3 regions of the Clostridium sp. JNZ X4-2 genome follow, and region 3 is predicted to be linked to each of the others. Evidence: riboswitches for the same ligand, from Rfam matches in the RefSeq annotation. Region 3 holds a riboswitch; each other region holds the start of a gene.
The links. A riboswitch is a leader RNA that binds a small molecule or an ion and turns the genes downstream of it on or off. The one in region 3 is predicted to bind glycine.
Positions count from the first base shown of each region.

Region 1: linked by a shared signal. The riboswitch ahead of ACYUJ6_RS11330 (GrdX family protein) and the one ahead of gcvT (glycine cleavage system aminomethyltransferase GcvT) in region 3 are both predicted to bind glycine.
Region 2: linked by a shared signal. The riboswitch ahead of ACYUJ6_RS11905 (ACT domain-containing protein) and the one ahead of gcvT (glycine cleavage system aminomethyltransferase GcvT) in region 3 are both predicted to bind glycine.

Region 1 covers NZ_CM142685.1:2,361,271-2,367,052, forward strand. Annotated here, with positions in the region: gene grdB (glycine reductase complex selenoprotein B) at 1-394, opposite strand, end outside; gene grdA (glycine/sarcosine/betaine reductase complex selenoprotein A) at 442-906, opposite strand; gene ACYUJ6_RS11315 (glycine/sarcosine/betaine reductase component B subunit) at 1,107-2,393, opposite strand; gene ACYUJ6_RS11320 (thioredoxin family protein) at 2,451-2,783, opposite strand; gene trxB (thioredoxin-disulfide reductase) at 2,800-3,726, opposite strand; gene ACYUJ6_RS11330 (GrdX family protein) at 3,783-4,157, opposite strand; glycine riboswitch at 4,290-4,390, opposite strand; gene ACYUJ6_RS11335 (ATP-binding protein) at 4,616-5,356, opposite strand; gene ACYUJ6_RS11340 (Crp/Fnr family transcriptional regulator) at 5,470-5,782, shown strand, end outside.
Region 2 covers NZ_CM142685.1:2,479,329-2,485,110, reverse strand. Annotated here, with positions in the region: gene ACYUJ6_RS11915 (methyl-accepting chemotaxis protein) at 1-1,757, shown strand, start outside; gene ACYUJ6_RS11910 (DUF711 family protein) at 1,872-3,230, opposite strand; gene ACYUJ6_RS11905 (ACT domain-containing protein) at 3,248-3,517, opposite strand; glycine riboswitch at 3,667-3,756, opposite strand; gene tpx (thiol peroxidase) at 3,927-4,421, opposite strand; gene ymfI (elongation factor P 5-aminopentanone reductase) at 4,582-5,325, shown strand; gene ACYUJ6_RS11890 (response regulator transcription factor) at 5,482-5,782, shown strand, end outside.
Region 3 covers NZ_CM142685.1:2,220,958-2,226,739, forward strand. Annotated here, with positions in the region: gene gcvPB (aminomethyl-transferring glycine dehydrogenase subunit GcvPB) at 1-207, opposite strand, end outside; gene gcvPA (aminomethyl-transferring glycine dehydrogenase subunit GcvPA) at 207-1,550, opposite strand; gene gcvH (glycine cleavage system protein GcvH) at 1,555-1,935, opposite strand; gene gcvT (glycine cleavage system aminomethyltransferase GcvT) at 1,959-3,065, opposite strand; glycine riboswitch at 3,122-3,215, opposite strand; gene ACYUJ6_RS10660 (TorD/DmsD family molecular chaperone) at 3,380-4,030, opposite strand; gene ACYUJ6_RS10665 (DMSO/selenate family reductase complex B subunit) at 4,044-4,625, opposite strand; gene ACYUJ6_RS10670 (DMSO/selenate family reductase complex A subunit) at 4,642-5,782, opposite strand, start outside.

The DNA.
Region 1 (5,782 bases), 140 kb from region 3:
ATATATACTTTTTAAATAAATCTGCTCCCGGATTTTCAGAATACATGGCAGTAACAGCCGGGATTCCCAGTTTATCCTGAACTTCTTTTGACATGGAACCACATGCCATACCATATCTGCCTGCATTGAAAGCAGGTCCCGCTATAAACAAGTCCGGACTATACTTTTTAATCATACCAATTATTTCTTTTTTTGCATCTTCTATATTTTCATTAAAATAAGAATCTCCACAAATAACCGTGGCCACTATTTCAACTCCTTCTTTCTTGAACAGGCTATTCAATCCCATTCCCGGACCTATAAAACCTTCTCTGACTTCAGGTTTTATATTTGCCTTCTCCTCTCCTCCTATACCGGCATAAAATTGATTTATATAATGCACAACTCTAATCATACAATTTATACTCCTTTCAAAGTTTTGCAAAACTTCCCATGAAACTTCTAGTATTTTGAATACTCATCTCTGATCTGTTTAACTTCACTGATTATTTCATCTACATCCAGAACCATTTCCATCATCCCACACTGCTCATCATAAACTGCAGCATCACACTCTTCTTTTATTTCCGGCTCTACAATGTGATAAACAGCTAATCCCAGCTCAATTCCTGCAAGCGGCCCTGCAAAAGTCGGATCTCCAGCACTTACTGTTTCTGCCGAAAGCCCTGAAGCTTCCGCCTCCGCTCCCCCTAAAATTACCACTATATTTTCTTCACCATATTTTTCTGTTAAATCTTTTACTCTCTGTTGGATCTCCAGATCCATAGCTCCCGCAGCAGTTCAAACAAAACATTCCGTAGAAGCAAATACAACTTCTGCTCCAGCTGATTTTGCACATGCTTCAATAGCTTGGCCAGGTATGCCGTCCCTGTCTCCTATAGCAATGACTTTTTTCCCTTTTAACATTTTTTATCATTCCTTTCAAAAAATATATTATAAACTGTAACCTACTTTTTATATCTGCATAATAATATTTTATCTATTACCAAATTGATATTTTATTTTAAAATATTGCTTATCATTTTCTTTTATTTATTCTATAATAAAATTTGAATATTTTATATTTTTATTATTTGGGATATTCTTTTCCCGCTAATTTAATTGGACTAATATCCTTTGGAAGTTAGTTTGGTAAACCCAACTTCGCTGGTAGCTCCAGTTACCACCTGGAGTTCAGCTTCTATGGTTCCATCTGGTCTTAAGCTTTTTACATGACCGCCTGCAATTACATTAGCAGCTTCAGGATGTCCTATTGTTTTTTTCATTTTAGGAAGTTCAATTATCTCATTTGCATTTCCTGCTGTAACAACTGCATCTCCCTTGACTGTAGAATCTGCCAGTGATTGAGACGCACCATCCCTGCCTGCATATTCATCAGTTATAAGCACAGTTTTTATACCCATATCTGATATTTTATTACAATTCATTACAAGATCCGCATCTGGATTCCCAAATCCCTCTTCCGATATGATAACTGCATCAGCTCCAAGATATTTCACCAGTTTAGCTGTAAAATCAGAGGATCTTTCCTTATCTGCCAGATATACGTTTTCATTTGTAATTACACAGCCTAAGAAATTAATATCTTTTCCATCCCTATCATACAATTCCTGGATAACCGGATTGTTTAAATGCACATAAGTGGGATTTTTATCGCAGGCAGATACACAATTTCCACTGACTACTGCACCATCAAATATTTCTGTAGGATATAAAAAGGTTGGTATAATTTTTTTTGCATCAACTCCATAGACATAAGTGTCATGCATTAATCCCTGACTTTGAAGCATGTAAACATAAACAACTTTAGGCAGATTACTATATCTTTTTACTTGCTCCACTAAAGGCAGCGTTTCATAAATTTTGACTTCATCCGGTTCTATATTCCTTGCAGCTTCGCCAAGATAAGCAGCTGCTTTAAAACCAATCATTCGGATGGCTTCTTCATGTTCGTGCTGTTTTATTCCCTGTTTTGGTTCACAAATTATAACTAAATTATTTGTTTTTGAAAAAGGAGTATACTTTGCTCCCTCCCCACTCATATCTATAATACCCTCTTGAAACCCCACAATACTTCCTGTAGTAACTACAGCTGCTCCACTCAGCACATGTGTTCTGCCCTCTCCAACAGTGTCGACCTTGCTTATGAATCCTGGAAATATACCTCCTTTTCCCTCCACCTTAACTCTGGGCTCAATTACATCTTTTACAGGTATGATCCTGGTTTCATCATCTGGTCTGGCAATATCCACCTCTATTTGCCCAATTCTTTCATCTCCGCCGATTTTTTCTATCAATTCATTTCTGTTTACATAGAGAACCCCATCTGCAACCTCTGTTTCACTTCCAAATTTAATATCCTTAATATGAATTTTTCCAATTTCCAGCTGCAATACCTTCACCTCCAAATTTATTAAAATCAAGAATTTAAAATATTAAATTTTTGATTTTTACAATGTATTATAATAGGACTTAACAAACTCTTCCACATCATCTAAAGATGTTATTTTATCGGCAGTAATAGAATTGATCTTTTCTCCCTTATTATAAAGTACCATAGTAGGCAGCCCTAAAACCTTCTGACCTATTGCAAGCCTTCTGGCTTTACTTATATTGAGGCTTGAAAACTTAACTTTATCTCCATATTTATCTTCTAGCTTGTGCACTCCAGGCATAAGCTGTTTGCATATTTCACATTTATCGCCCCAGTAATCTACAAGTACCGGTTTATCCTTATAACCTAAAACCTCTTCGTTAAAATTTTGTTTTGTTAATTCGATCATTATAGTTTCCTCCTATTCAGATTTTATTTTTTTCTATATAAGCTTCAGCAGCAGTTGCTGCAATGGCACCATCCGCTGCTGCAGTTATAACCTGCCTTAAAGATTTTCTCCTTATATCTCCTGCTGCAAATACACCTGATATATCAGTTCTCATATCCTCATCTGTAATTACGTAATCCTTTTCATCCATAGTTACTTTTCCCTTAAACAATTGTGATATGGGATCATATCCTACAAATACAAAGCATCCATCTACCTTTAATTTCCCAATCTCACCTGTAATTTTATTTTTTATGATCAACTGCTCCAATATTTCCTCTCCTACAGCTTCTTCCACAGTAGAATTCCATATGAACTTTATTTTGGAATTATGGAAAGCCTTATCCTGCAGGGATTTTGTTGCTCTTAATGCATCCCTTCTGTGTATAACCGTAACACTCTCTGCAAATTTTGTAAGGTAAATAGCCTCCGTAATAGCTGAATCTCCTCCTCCTATTACCGCTACATCCAGATCTGTAAAAAAATCCGCATCACAAGTTGCACAATATGAAATCCCCCTGCCCCTCAATTTTTTTTCATTTTTAAAACCTGAAAGCCTGGGATTTGCACCTGTGGCAATTATTATTGTTCTAGCTCTGTAAATATCTTTTTTGCTCTTTAAAACCTTAACTGCCCCATCTATATCCACATCTGCTATCTCATCTTTAACAAATTTCACCCCAAAGCCTGCTGCCTGGTTTTTCATCCTTTCACTTAAATTGGTTCCTGTACAATTTTCAACGGATCCTGGATAATTTTCAAGCTCATCTGTTGTAGTTATCTGTCCTCCATATTTTGCCCTTTCTATAAGCAAAGTGTCCATTCTAGATCTGGCGGCATAAAGTCCTGAAGATAATCCTGCCGGTCCTCCGCCAATTATTATGCAATCATATATATGTTCCATTTTATACCTCCCTGTATTATTGATAAAATACAACAATTTTTTCTGTTGTACATCTTCTAAAGTTTATACTTTACAAGCTCATAGTCTATTAGAGAAAAATCATCCAATATTTTTTGATTCCATTGCGGAATACCATAATCCCTAAAAAATTTTTCAGTAGTATGAATCCCCCTTTCTATATAATTCAAAGAACTAATATCTACAGTATCTTCAGTTTTTTCAGTTATTATGATAGTTCTATATGGAGTCTCATTGGGTTTTATGCTGCCCATAAGCGGATGAGTTAATAATTTATGATTTCCATGTATATAATTTCTTGCTCTTTTCAATACCTGCATAACAGTGCCTTCTATAAAGTCTATTTTATATTTATTTGTTAACTGTTTTTTACACATGGGATTATTGGTAATCACTATTATAGGTTCTATCATATTCCTTCTCCCTTTCAAAATTTTCAATCAAATTCAAATAAAATTAAAGGACAGGGTAAAAGAATTCTCTTTTACCCTGTCCTTTTTACCTGAGAGATTTACTCCGTCGGTGCCAAAAGCTTTCCAGAGTTTTGTCCTTTTTCGGTCCTTTGACCTGAGAGATTCATATTATTTAAGAGAAATAATACTTACTCCTTCGGCTATCCATTTAAGGATACTATAGAATGATATTCTATAGTTAAGTAGTTCTTCAAAGAAATTTTATATATTGTTTAAACTTCTACTTAATCTCCCGAAAAATTCATCCAGCTTATCTTATAATTAAAATTTATTTTCTATTCACTTTAATTATATATTACATCTGGATACTTTTCTATATATTTCAATTAGATTACATATTTCATTTTTTTATAACACCTATAATATTATAGATATACTCATAATGTATTTTAACCTAACTACTCACTTATGCTCTCTCCTTCAGTGGATATTACAACCTCCTTGTAAGGAACTATAATTCCGGATTTCAGCATAGAATTTTTCACTGCATTTACAATTCCACCACAGCATGGTACTTCCATTCTCACTACAGTTATACTTTTTAAATTGGTATTTTTTATAATTTCTATAAGTTTTTCTTCATAGCAGCTTATGTCATCCAATTTTGGACATCCTATTACCACAATATGATCTTTAATAAAATCTTCATGGAAATTTGCGTAGGCATAAGCCGTACAATCAGCTGCTACCAGAAGATTTGCATTTTTTAAATAAGCTGCCTTAGGATTTATAAGCTTCAATTGAACTGGCCACTGCCTAAGTTCTGATATAACACTGCCATTTTCTTCACCATTATCATTAACCTTCCTATGGACTTTTGAGCCTGATGTCCTGTCTATACTTCTAGCTGCTGTTCCAGGACATCCGCAGGGTATAGAAATTTTAAAATTATGCTTGTCTTTTTCCTTTTTTCTTTCTATAACTAATTTCTTATCATAATCTTTACTTTCCCTTTCAATTATATTTATTGCACCTTCAGGACACTCAGGGAGACAATCTCCAAGTCCATCACAGTATTCATCGCTTATAAGCTGAGCTTTTCCATTTAGCAATTCTATGGCATTCTCGTGGCAGGCATTTACACACAAACCACATCCATTGCATTTTTTCTCATCTATATCAATAATTTTTCTTTTCATTCAAATTCCTCCCTTGTTTTTATGTCTATATTATAATAAAATAAAATTATATAATCTGTACCTTATGTTACCATTGTAATTATAATTTAATATTGAATAGATTGGAGAAAATCATGGAGAATATTGCTGATGTATTTAGTAACTGCATACTAATGAAAAACTTTTCAAAAGATAATATCAAAAATTTTCTTGAAAAAATAAATTACACCTCAATGCACTATTCAAAGGGAGAAATCATAGCTATTGAGGAATCAGACTGTTCAAAAATAGGAATAGTCATAAGTGGAACTGTGGAGGTGCAAAAAATATTTTCCTCGGGGAAGGCCATTACTATAAGCAGTTTAAAAAGAAGCGATATATTTGGGGAGGTCATAATATTCTCCAACAGGAACACCTATCCTGCCACTATAATTGCATCAAGTGATG
Region 2 (5,782 bases), 260 kb from region 3:
AGGATGTGTTTTCACAAAATAAAAGTGATGTTATCAATGCACTGGGAAGTATAACACAAAGCAATAAAGATATAATGCAGTCATATGTGGCTGACGAGACTAAACAGATGACTATATATCCTGAAACTGTTAAATTCCCTGAGGGATATGATCCCACATCCAGGCAGTGGTATAAAGATGCAATGTCTGCAAATGGACAGGTATCTGTAACTGAACCCTATAAGGATGCTTTTACAGGTAAAATTATTATAACTATTGCTAAAAAAGTAAGTTTTAATGATGGAAGAAAAGGGGCTGTGGGATTTGATATTGATTTGTCCACATTAAGAGACAAGCTATCTGCAACTAAGGTGGGGAAAAGTGGGTATGCCATATTGGTTTCAACAAATGGTACAATTATTGCAGATCCCGATAAGAGCAAGGTGACGAAAAATATAAAAGAAGAAATTCCATCGGGACAATCTATTTTAAGTGAAAAGCATGGAAATATAAAGTATGGAAGTGGGAAAGAATCAAAAATAGCTGGATTTAATCAGTCAAAAGAAACTGGATGGATAGTTGTAACTGTTATTCCTAAAAGCGATTATTTCCGGGGGTTAAATGCCAGCATTACCACAGCCGGTATAGTCCTGTTAATTATGTTAATTATAGCTGTTATATGCGGGGTATTTATTTCAAAATATGCAACTAAACCTTTAACACAGATACAGGGATTTGCTAAAAGATTATCAGAGTGTGACTTTAGTACTCCTATAATTATAAAGAGAAAGGATGAGTTTGCAGATACAGCACTTTCACTTAATACGGCTCAGGAAAATGTGAAATCATTAGTTAAGACTATAATTGACAATTCTGAGAATATGAGTGCCTCAAGTGAGGAACTTTCGGCAACTGTTCAGGAAATGACATCTAAATTTAAAAATATAAACAACTCCATAAATAATATAGTAAATGGTTCCCAGGAGACAACAGCTTCAGCTGAAGAAGTTACAGCATCTGTAGAAGAGATAGATTCCAATATAAATCAATTGTCAAATCAGGCCATGAATGTAAATAACAATGCAAAGGAATCCAAGGAAAATGCTCTTTCCGTTCAAGAAAATGCTCAAAATGCAATAAAGGAATGTAAAAGCATCTATCAGAATGAACAGACAAATATATTAAAAGCCATAGATGATGGAAATGTGGTTTCAAAGATAAAAGAAATGGCGGATGTAATAGCAGATATTGCAGAGCAGACTAATTTGCTGGCATTAAATGCAGCTATTGAAGCTGCAAGAGCAGGTGAACATGGTAAAGGATTTGCAGTAGTTGCTGAAGAAGTGAGGACATTGGCGGAACAATCTTCAGAAACAGTTTCTACAATTCAAAATGTTGTAGTAAAGGTTCAAGATGCCTTTAAAAACCTTTCAGATACCAGCTATGAAATTTTAAAATTTATTGATGAAAATATAAATGTTCAATTGGATAAATACCTGAGTACTGGAGAAAAATATTATGGAGATTCTCAATTTACATCTGACTCTTTAAAACAATTATCCTTAATGACGGAGGAAATAAAGAATACTGTAAATGAAGTGACCAAGGCAATTAGCAATATGGCTGGCATTGCACAAAAATCTTCAGAAAGTACTAATGAAATTCAGGATATTATAAATGATGCAACGCAGGGCATGATACAGGTTGATAAAACTGCAAGGGATCAATCCGATCAGGCTCAAAAACTCAATGAAGTCATTCAAAAATTTAAAATTTAATTTTATGTTCAGGGTGATTTTATTAATATCATCCCCTATATAAAAATTAAAAACTGGTTATATATAACCAGTTTTTTAATATATAAATCTTTATATGTTTGAGGCAAAATAGTATCAGTTTTTAAAACTGTGAATCGGAGCGGGAATCCTTCCACCTCTATTTATGAAAATTTCACTGGAGAATTTACTTACAGGCATTATGGGGGCTTTTCCCAGAAGACCCCCGAAATTGGCTTCTTCTCCTACGGATTTATTGTAAACGGGAATCAGCCGTACAGCAGTTGTTTTACTGTTTATCATTCCAATGGCAGCTTCATCTGCAATTATGGCAGATATGGTGGATTCAGGGGTATCTCCTGGTATTCCTATCATGTCAAGTCCTACAGAACATACACAGGTCATGGCTTCTAATTTTTCCAAATTAAGGGAACCTGCATTTACTGCATTTATCATTCCCTCATCTTCACTTACAGGTATAAAGGCACCACTAAGCCCTCCAACCTGGGAAGCAGCCATTATACCGCCTTTTTTAACAGAATCATTTAAAAGCGCAAGGGCTGCTGTTGTACCTGGACATCCACAGCTCTCCAGTCCCATTTCTTCAAGAATTCTTGCAACACTATCTCCTACGGCAGGTGTTGGGGCCAGAGACAGATCAACTATACCAAAGGGTACATTTAATCTTCTTGAGGCTTCACCGGCTACCAATTGACCCATTCTAGTTATCTTAAAGGCAGTCTTTTTTATAGTTTCCGCTACTGCATTAAAGCTCCCAGCCTTTACCTCTTCCAATGCAGATTTTACAACACCGGGACCGCTGACACCTACGTTTATTATTGCATCCGCCTCTCCAATGCCGTGAAATGCTCCTGCCATAAAGGGATTATCCTCAACAGCATTTGAAAATATTACAAGTTTGGCACAACCTATGCTGTCATCTTTTCTAGTGAGATAGGCAGTCCTCTTTACTACCTTTCCCATATCCTTTACTGCATTCATATTTATTCCTGCTTTTGTAGTTGCTACATTTACTGAAGAGCATACTTTTTTGGTGGATGCAAGTGCTTCAGGTATAGATTTTATAAGTATTTTATCACCTTTGGAATAACCTTTATGTACAAGTGCTGAAAAACCTCCAATAAAATCTATACCGAGAGTTTCGGTGGTCTTATCTAGGACTTTTGCAAATTCTACATAGTCTGTATCTGAAGTTGCTTGAGCTACAAGGGAGATAGGGGATACGGACACTCTTTTGTGTATTATGGGTATGCCATATTCCGTTTCAATTTGCTCTGCAGTTTTAACTAAATTTTCAGCATATCTGGTTATTTTATCATAGATTTTTATCCGTGCTTTATCCCCGTCACTATCGATACAGTCCATAAGGGATATACCCATGGTGATAGTTCTTATATCCAGGTTTTCTTTATCTATCATATTTATTGTTTCCATTATATTTTTAGTATTTATCATTTAATTCACACCCCAGTCTAAATTTCTTGCATAGAAGTAAATATGTCTTCCCTTTGAATTTTAACCACAACACCTATTTCTTTAGCTTTGTTTTCAAGAGCATTTTTTATACTTGTAAAATCTGTTTTCATTTTACTTAAGTCTACAAGCATTATCATGGTAAAATAATTTTCTATTAGAGTTTGATTAATATCCAAAATATTTATATTATTTTGAAATAATACAGAAGTTATTTTGTAAATAATACCTACCTTATCTTTTCCAAGTACCGTTATAAATGCCTTCATTGTCCTATCCATCTCCTTAATATTTAGTTAAAAGCTTTTACTGGAAGATAACCATTTAGGGGGGGAAAAATAAAAAGAGATTAAAATGAAATTAATCTCTGGTAAACAAGACTTTAAAATAGTAAATACCAAGATCTACTATATTAAATATAAAGTCCCCTGTCCCTTTTACCTGAGAGTTTCGCTATAATTAGCTTTCCCCTTCGGCGCTCCTTAAGAGTCTCTCCAGAGGCTTGTCTGATAACGGTTTATAAACTATAAATATATTCCGTTAACTTCATCCAGCCTATTAAATTATTAAAGTGATTATAACATGTTTTATGGATTAATTCAAATACAGTTTTACAGTAAAAAATAAAAAGGTTACCCGGTTTATTTAAAAGCTCAGCAAGCTTTCTGCTTTATTATATTATTTTGCCTTTTTAGCAGCAGCTAGTATGGCATCAAAATTTGGCTGATGTGTAACTTCGGGAACGTATTCTACATAGACAATTTTATTTGTGCTGTCCACTACAAAAGCAGCCCTAGCTAAAAGACCAAGATCATCCATATATGTTCCAAAGTTTTTACCAAATAATCTGTCCTTGAAGTCTGATACTGTAATTATATTTTTTATTCCGTTAGCGGCACACCATCGATTTTGAGCAAAAGGCAAATCCATAGATATTGTATATACAGTTACACCGGGAATTTCTGATGTATTCTCATTGAAAGTTCTGGTTTCTAAATCACAAACAGGTGTATCTATAGAAGGCACTGTCAAAAATATTCTAATTCCCTTAGTATCTTTTAAAGAAATGGTATCCATTGAGTTGTTTATAACAGCAAAGTCAGGTACTGTATCATCAACTTTAAGAATATTGCCGGAAACCTTCACAGGTTTTCCCTGAAATTTTAACCTCATATATATCCCTCCAAACAAAAAATACTAATTAATAATTGTTATCTACTATAGTAGCACAAATGTATAAAATATGCAAATTAACAATAATTTAAATTTAATGTATAATATTAATTGAAACCACAGTTAAAATCAAATTTTTTTAGAAAGCAGGAATTTTAAGATGGAAGATTTAGGAGGAAAAGTAGTTGTAATCACTGGAGCATCAAGGGGAATAGGAAGGAGTACTGCCGTAAATATGGCAAAGTGCGGAGCCTGCGTAGTAATAAATTTTAAGCAGGATGAAAAGGGAGCATATAAGACTCTGGAGATGGTTAAGCAGGCAGGCTCTTTGGGAGTGGTTCTACAGGGAGATGTGAGTTTATACAGTGATGCTGAAAGAATGATAAAAAATACTATGGATAAGATGGGCAAAATAGATATACTGGTAAATAATGCAGGAGTTTGTCATATAGGACTTTTTGCAGATATGCAGCAGGATGAATGGAATTCTATAATAGATGTTAATTTCAAGGGAATGCTCAATTGTACCCATTGGGCATTAAAATACATGATTCCAAGGAAAAGCGGTTCCATAATAAATATTTCATCTATGTGGGGAAATGTGGGTGCTTCTTGTGAAACAATTTATTCTGCCACTAAAGGAGCAATAAACCTTTTTACTAAATCTCTTGGAAAAGAAATGGCACCATCCAATATTAGGGTAAATGCAGTTGCGCCTGGAGTAATAGATACCCAGATGAATTCTTGTTTAAAAGCTGAAGATAAAGAAAGTCTATTGGAAGAAATACCTACAGGAAGATTTGGAAGCGGCATTGATATAGCAAAGGCAGTGTGCTTCCTGGCAGGAGAATCATCATCCTATATAACGGGACAGGTAATAACTGTAGATGGAGGAATGTCATAATTAGGCAATAGATCCTGTGAATTTTTATATAGGCATATTATTTTTATAAAGTAAGCTTTAAATTGAACGATAAATAAAGAATATGATATGGAAGATTTAATTTAATAAATAGGTAAAATGCAATTAAAATATTATTAATAAAATAGGATGATAATTATGTGTAAAGTTATAATATTGGATGATATGGCTTATATAAGGTATAGGGTGAAGGATATGCTGGAAAAAATAGGAATCCAAGTATATGAGTCAGGAGCTTCTTTTGATTTCTTTAACAAGTTATATGATAAAAAAAAGGAAATAAGTTTAATAATATTGGAAGTGGGACTTAGTAATGAGGATGGCTTTGAAGTACTTAGAAAAATAAAGGCCAGAAATTTAAATATTCCCATAATGATACTTACAAAGATGAATACCAGAAGTGCATTTATAAAATGTATAAAAGAAGGGACTTCGGAAT
Region 3 (5,782 bases):
CACTCCAAAATTCTTGTTTGAAAGAAGAGTAAAATGTCTTACAACATCAACTTCACTTACCTCTGGAAGTTCAGGCTCCTCCCTTCTTATAAGTTCTTCCGGCAGTAACTTGTAAATATCCTCCTCCGGTACATCGCATTTTGGAAGTGAATACGCTTTTCTTCCCTTTTTAGAAAGTTCAAAAATAAGTTTATTATACTCATCCATTACTTGATCCCCTCCAATACAGAAACTAACTTATCAATTTCATCCTTTGTTCTCTTCTCTGTAACACAGAGAAGCATGGAATTTTTATGGGAAGGATATTCTTTTTCCAGATCATAGCCTCCCAGTATTTTATTCTGCAGCAATGACCTGTTCACGTCATCCACCCTATTTGTAGGTTCAACTGCAAATTCATTAAAAAATGGTTTGTTGAACAGGGGCTTGTATTTCCCGTTTTCCGTAAGCTTCTTAAAAGCATAGTGGGCTTTTTGTGTATTTTGACAGGCAACTTCCCTGATGCCCCTCTTCCCAAGAGTAGTTAAATATACAAGGGCGGTTAGTGCATTAAGGGCTTCATTGGAGCAGATATTTGAAGATGCTTTTTCTCTTCTTATATGCTGCTCCCTTGCCTGGAGAGTTAGTACAAAACCTCTCTTACCTTCTGAATCCGTGGTTTCACCTACAATCCTTCCCGGGATTTTTCTAAGGTACTTTTTCCTTGTAGTCAAAAATCCAAGATAGGGTCCGCCGTAATTCATCTTGTTTCCAAGGGGCTGCCCTTCTCCTACAGCCACATCTGCACCATATTCACCGGGACTTTTTAAAATTCCCAGAGATATAGGATTACAATAGACTATTAAAAGTGATTTATTTTCATGAGTATATTTTTCAATATCCTGCAGCTCTTCTATTATTCCTAAAAAGTTTGGATTTTGCACTATAACAGCTGCCGTATCTTTATCAAGAGCTGCCTTAAGTTTATCTATATCTGTAGTTCCTTCTGTTTCATCTATTTCCATTAGATTCAAATCCTTAAATCTCAAATAAGTACTGAGAACTTTTCTAACTTCAGGATGAAGTGCTCCGGAAACAATTATTTTTTTACGCCTGGTCACATTTGCAGCCATCTGTGCTGCTTCAACACAGGCAGTTGCACCATCATACATGGATGCATTGGAAACTTCCATACCGGTTAACTCTGCCATAACCGTCTGATACTCAAATATAGTCTGAAGAGTACCCTGGCTTATTTCAGCCTGGTAAGGCGTATATGCAGTGTAAAATTCTGATCTTGATATTATATGTGCTATTACAGATGGTATATAGTGATCATAGGAACCTGCACCTAAAAAGCAAGTCAAATCATCACAATTTTTATTTAAGGATGCAATACTTTTCATATATGAACTTACTTCAAGTTCGGACATGGGCTCATTTATATCCAGCTTTCTATTTAATCGGATATTCTCTGGTATATCACAAAACAGATCATCTATATTATCTATCCCTATTTTTTTAAACATAAGCTGTTTGTCCTCTTCTGTCAGCGGTAGATATGGATTCATATTATCACTTCCCCTCACATAATTTTTCATAATCCTGTGAGGTCAAAAGTTCTTCAAGTTGTGAATTATCTGATACCTGAATTGAAATTATCCAGTTTTTATAAGGATCCTGGTTGATATATTCAGGGTTATCCACAAGTTCTTCATTTATTTCCAATATTTTACCTGATACGGGTATATAGAGATCCGAAGCTGCTTTTACAGATTCCACTGCCCCAAATGTTTCTCCTTTTGAAAATTCTGAATTTACTTCAGGTAAATCCACAAATACAATATCCCCCAGGGAATCCTGTGCAAAATCGGTGATTCCCACATAGGCTTCATCTCCATCCACCTTTATCCACTCATGATCTTTAGTGTAAAATGCCTTTTCTAAAACTTTCATTTTCCAAACCCCCGTATAATTAATTATTTTTTATAATTTTTTTTATAAAATTTTCTGTCTACTACTTCCGCTTTTAAAAGTTTACCTCTCACCTTTACGAAGATCTCAGTTCCAAGTCCGGAATATTTAAAATCCACAAGGGCAAGTCCTATATTCTTTTTAAGTGATGGGGAACGATATCCTGTGGTCACTTCACCTATTTTCTTATCTTCTGCAAGAACTTCATACCCATTTCTTGGAATACCTCTTTCCTTCATTTCAAATCCAATTATTTTTCTCTTAAGCCCTTCTTTTTTCTGCTTTAAAAGAGCATCCCTGCCTATAAAATTTTTCTTGTCAAGTTTCACAAAAAATCCTATTCCAGCTTCAAGAGGGGTGATGGATTCTGAAAGTTCATTTCCATAAAGGGGCAGATTTACTTCAAACCTCAGTGTATCCCTTGCTCCAAGCCCTACTGGTTTTATACCCTCTTCCCTGCCGGTTTCAAGTATTCTATCCCACAAATACTCTGCATTTTCAGTACCAGTATAAATTTCAAATCCATCTTCCCCTGTATATCCGGTTCTGGATACCAGGCACCTTTTCCCTGAAACAAGTACATTTCTTTTACAAAAGAAAAATTTAATTTCCTTTAAATCCGTATCTGTAAGTTTTTGAAGTATTTTTTGAGCTTTTGGGCCCTGAATGGCAAGCTGTATAATAGTAGAAGATATATTTTTGATATCCACATCAAAACTTCCCTTGTTACTCAGCATCCAGTGAATATCTTTTTCTATATTTGCAGCATTTATCACCAGGAAAAAGTGTTCACCATTAAACCTGTAAACTATGATGTCATCTACAATTCCGCCCTCTGGATAACACATTGGAGTGTACAGTATCTGATTGTCTTCAAGCACAGTTGCATCATTGGTAATTAAATTCTGAACAAAGTTCAGTGCATCTTTTCCCCTTATGTGGGCCTCACCCATATGTGAAACATCAAACAACCCTGCCTTTTCTCTAACTGCTTCGTGCTCAGGTATTATGCCTTCAAATTGCACCGGCATGGACCATCCTGCAAAGTTTATTATTTTTGCCCCATATTTTTTATAGGAATCAAACAGTGCAGTTTTTTTTAACTTTTCCACAACAAAACCTCCCTACATATTTTTATATAACAAAAAAGACATGCAAACTAACTAGTCCACATATCCCTGTTTATTTACCTGAGAGCTTCGATATAAAACATCTTTCACCTTCGGTACTGTTTAAAAAACAGATTCTCCAGAGTTTTGTCCTACAGCGCTATTTTTACCTGAAAGTTTTTGAGTATACACTGTGACTGTACATCATTGCTCCTTCGGTTAACCAATATTATCTCACGCTGTGTTCATCCAATTTTTAGCTTTTATTATTTTAATAATACACCCTGCTGCATATAATTTCAATAAAAAAATACATATTACAAGACAAGGCTGCGAATTTCTTTTATTTCTTTTAAATTATCCATTATCCAGCCTTCTGTCATATTGGAAAACTCAATCCAAAATCTAGTTTTGGCACTGGAATTTACACACTCTCTCCAGACAGGAACCCATTTGCATAAATGATCTTTTAAAAACTTTTCCATTGCTGACAAAGCCTTTACTATGTTCTGCAAATCATCATGCATTTTAACATCACAAAGTCTTGCCATAAAAAAAAGTTCAAAAGCCAGATGATCTGCCGGCTCTTTTGGACTCACCCCTAATCCAAATTCACCATAAAATCTTCTTACGGAAAGTTCCGATTTTCCGAAAATAAGCCTATCCTTACTCTCATATACAGATTCCCACATAGGTGCTAAAATATGTCCCGGTCCTATAAACAATCTTTGATAATCCTCTGATAATTCTTCCTTGTATTTGGAATTCAAATGATTCTCATTTATTTCATCTAGTATTATCTCAGCTTTACGGCACACAGTCAAATTATTTTTGCATTCAAAAAGTTTTTTCAGTAAATCAGTACCTCTTAAAATTTTCAATCCTCTACTCAAGCTGCCTCTGTAAAAAAGAGCCAGTGTGGAATATACAGCTTCTTTTTCCATAAACCACAATTCCATATCATCCATAAAAAAATTCTCCTTATGTTTTTAATGCATCTTTGTGTGGAGTAATTACTAAGGCAGGTTTTGTAATATTTGCTTCTGGCATACCTTTTACTTCACGAACATTCCCATATTTTTCTCTAAGCAAATTCAGGGGACCATAATCTAAAACCCTCATTGGGCAGGCAGCTACACAGACTGGAGGCTTTCCCTCGTCCAGCAAATCCATACAAAAATCACATTTTCTGACTTTTTTAACCCGGGCATCATATTGAGGTGCTTTATATGGACAGGCCTTAATACAATTACGGCATCCAATGCATATATCTTCACAAATATATACAATACCATCCTTTTTTCTCTTTTTAATTGCTCCTGCAGGGCAGCTTTTTATACATGCAGGATCAATACAGTGATTACAGCTGTCTGAAATCCAGAAGGCATATACATCAGGTATAATGGCCCTGCCCCTTTTTGTATAATTTCCGTCGGACACTTCATACACCCTTCTGAAATTTTGTCCTACTTCTAAATTATTTTTATCCTTACAAGCTATGCTGCATGTATTACAACCTGTACAATTTTTCTGTTCAAAATAAAATGCCAGTTGTCCGCACATTTTCAAGCACTTCCCTCTAATATACTTTTTCCATTTCAACTAGACTTGTATGGGATGGATTTCCAAAAGCCAATGGAGTTGGCTTGTATCTGGTTAAAACATTTATACATCCTCTCCTGTCAATTCCCTTTTCATCCGGAATCCACCAGCCTCCCTGAGGCAGTGAAGCAACTCCCGGCATAATCCTGCTGGTGATTTTTACAGGCAAAATTACAGTGCCCCTGTCATTGTATACCTTAACCATGTCTCCATCCTGAAGTTCCCTGGATTTTGCATCTTCACAATTTACAAGTATCCTCTGCGGCTCTACTTCCTCCATCCAGCTCATATTGTCAAAAGTTGAATGGACTCTTCTCTTTGAATGATGCCCTATGCATTGGATAGGATATTTTTCTGCCAGAAGATCTTCCGGTCCTTCCCATGCAGAAATATATTTAGGAACTGCTGGAATCTCTTCATGATTGTTCATTTTCCACAATCTCGGTGAAAAAATTTCTATTTTTCCTGAAGGCGTTGGAAATGGGTTGTTTACAGGATCCTCAATTTGCTTCTTAAAGGCAATGGAGGGTTCATCATAAATCCAGCGATACACTCCTTTTTTCTTGAAATTTTCATAACATGGGAAGCCGGGATTTTTCTCAGCTGTTTTTGCAACAAGGTATTCTATCCAGTCATCCAATAATTTTCCCTCTGTAAACTTTTCTAGAAGTCCAAGCCTCTCGGATAAATCCCCTATCCATTTATAGGCATTCCTGCACTGAAACACGGTATCAACTGCTTTATTCATAAAGAGTACATAATCACCGAACCCCCAGGGGGTAACTATGTCTTCCCTCTCCATCATATCATCTGCAGGCAGTATTATATCTGAAAGTTTTGCACTTGCAGTTAGAAAATGATCACTTGTCACAATAAGCTCTACCAGATGCTCATTTTTCAAAAGCTCTGCAGTACCATTTGAATCTGTATGTTGATTTACAAGACAGTTTCCCCCCAAATTAAATATGAGTTTTATATTGGAAGATAATTTGTCTGTGCCTTTAACACCCAGGTTGGTTCCCATACTTTTGCCCCTGATTATGGCATCCGGCCAGCTGAACATGGAGATTTTACTTTTATTGGGATTATAATGGGGAATTGATGCCACATAACCCTCC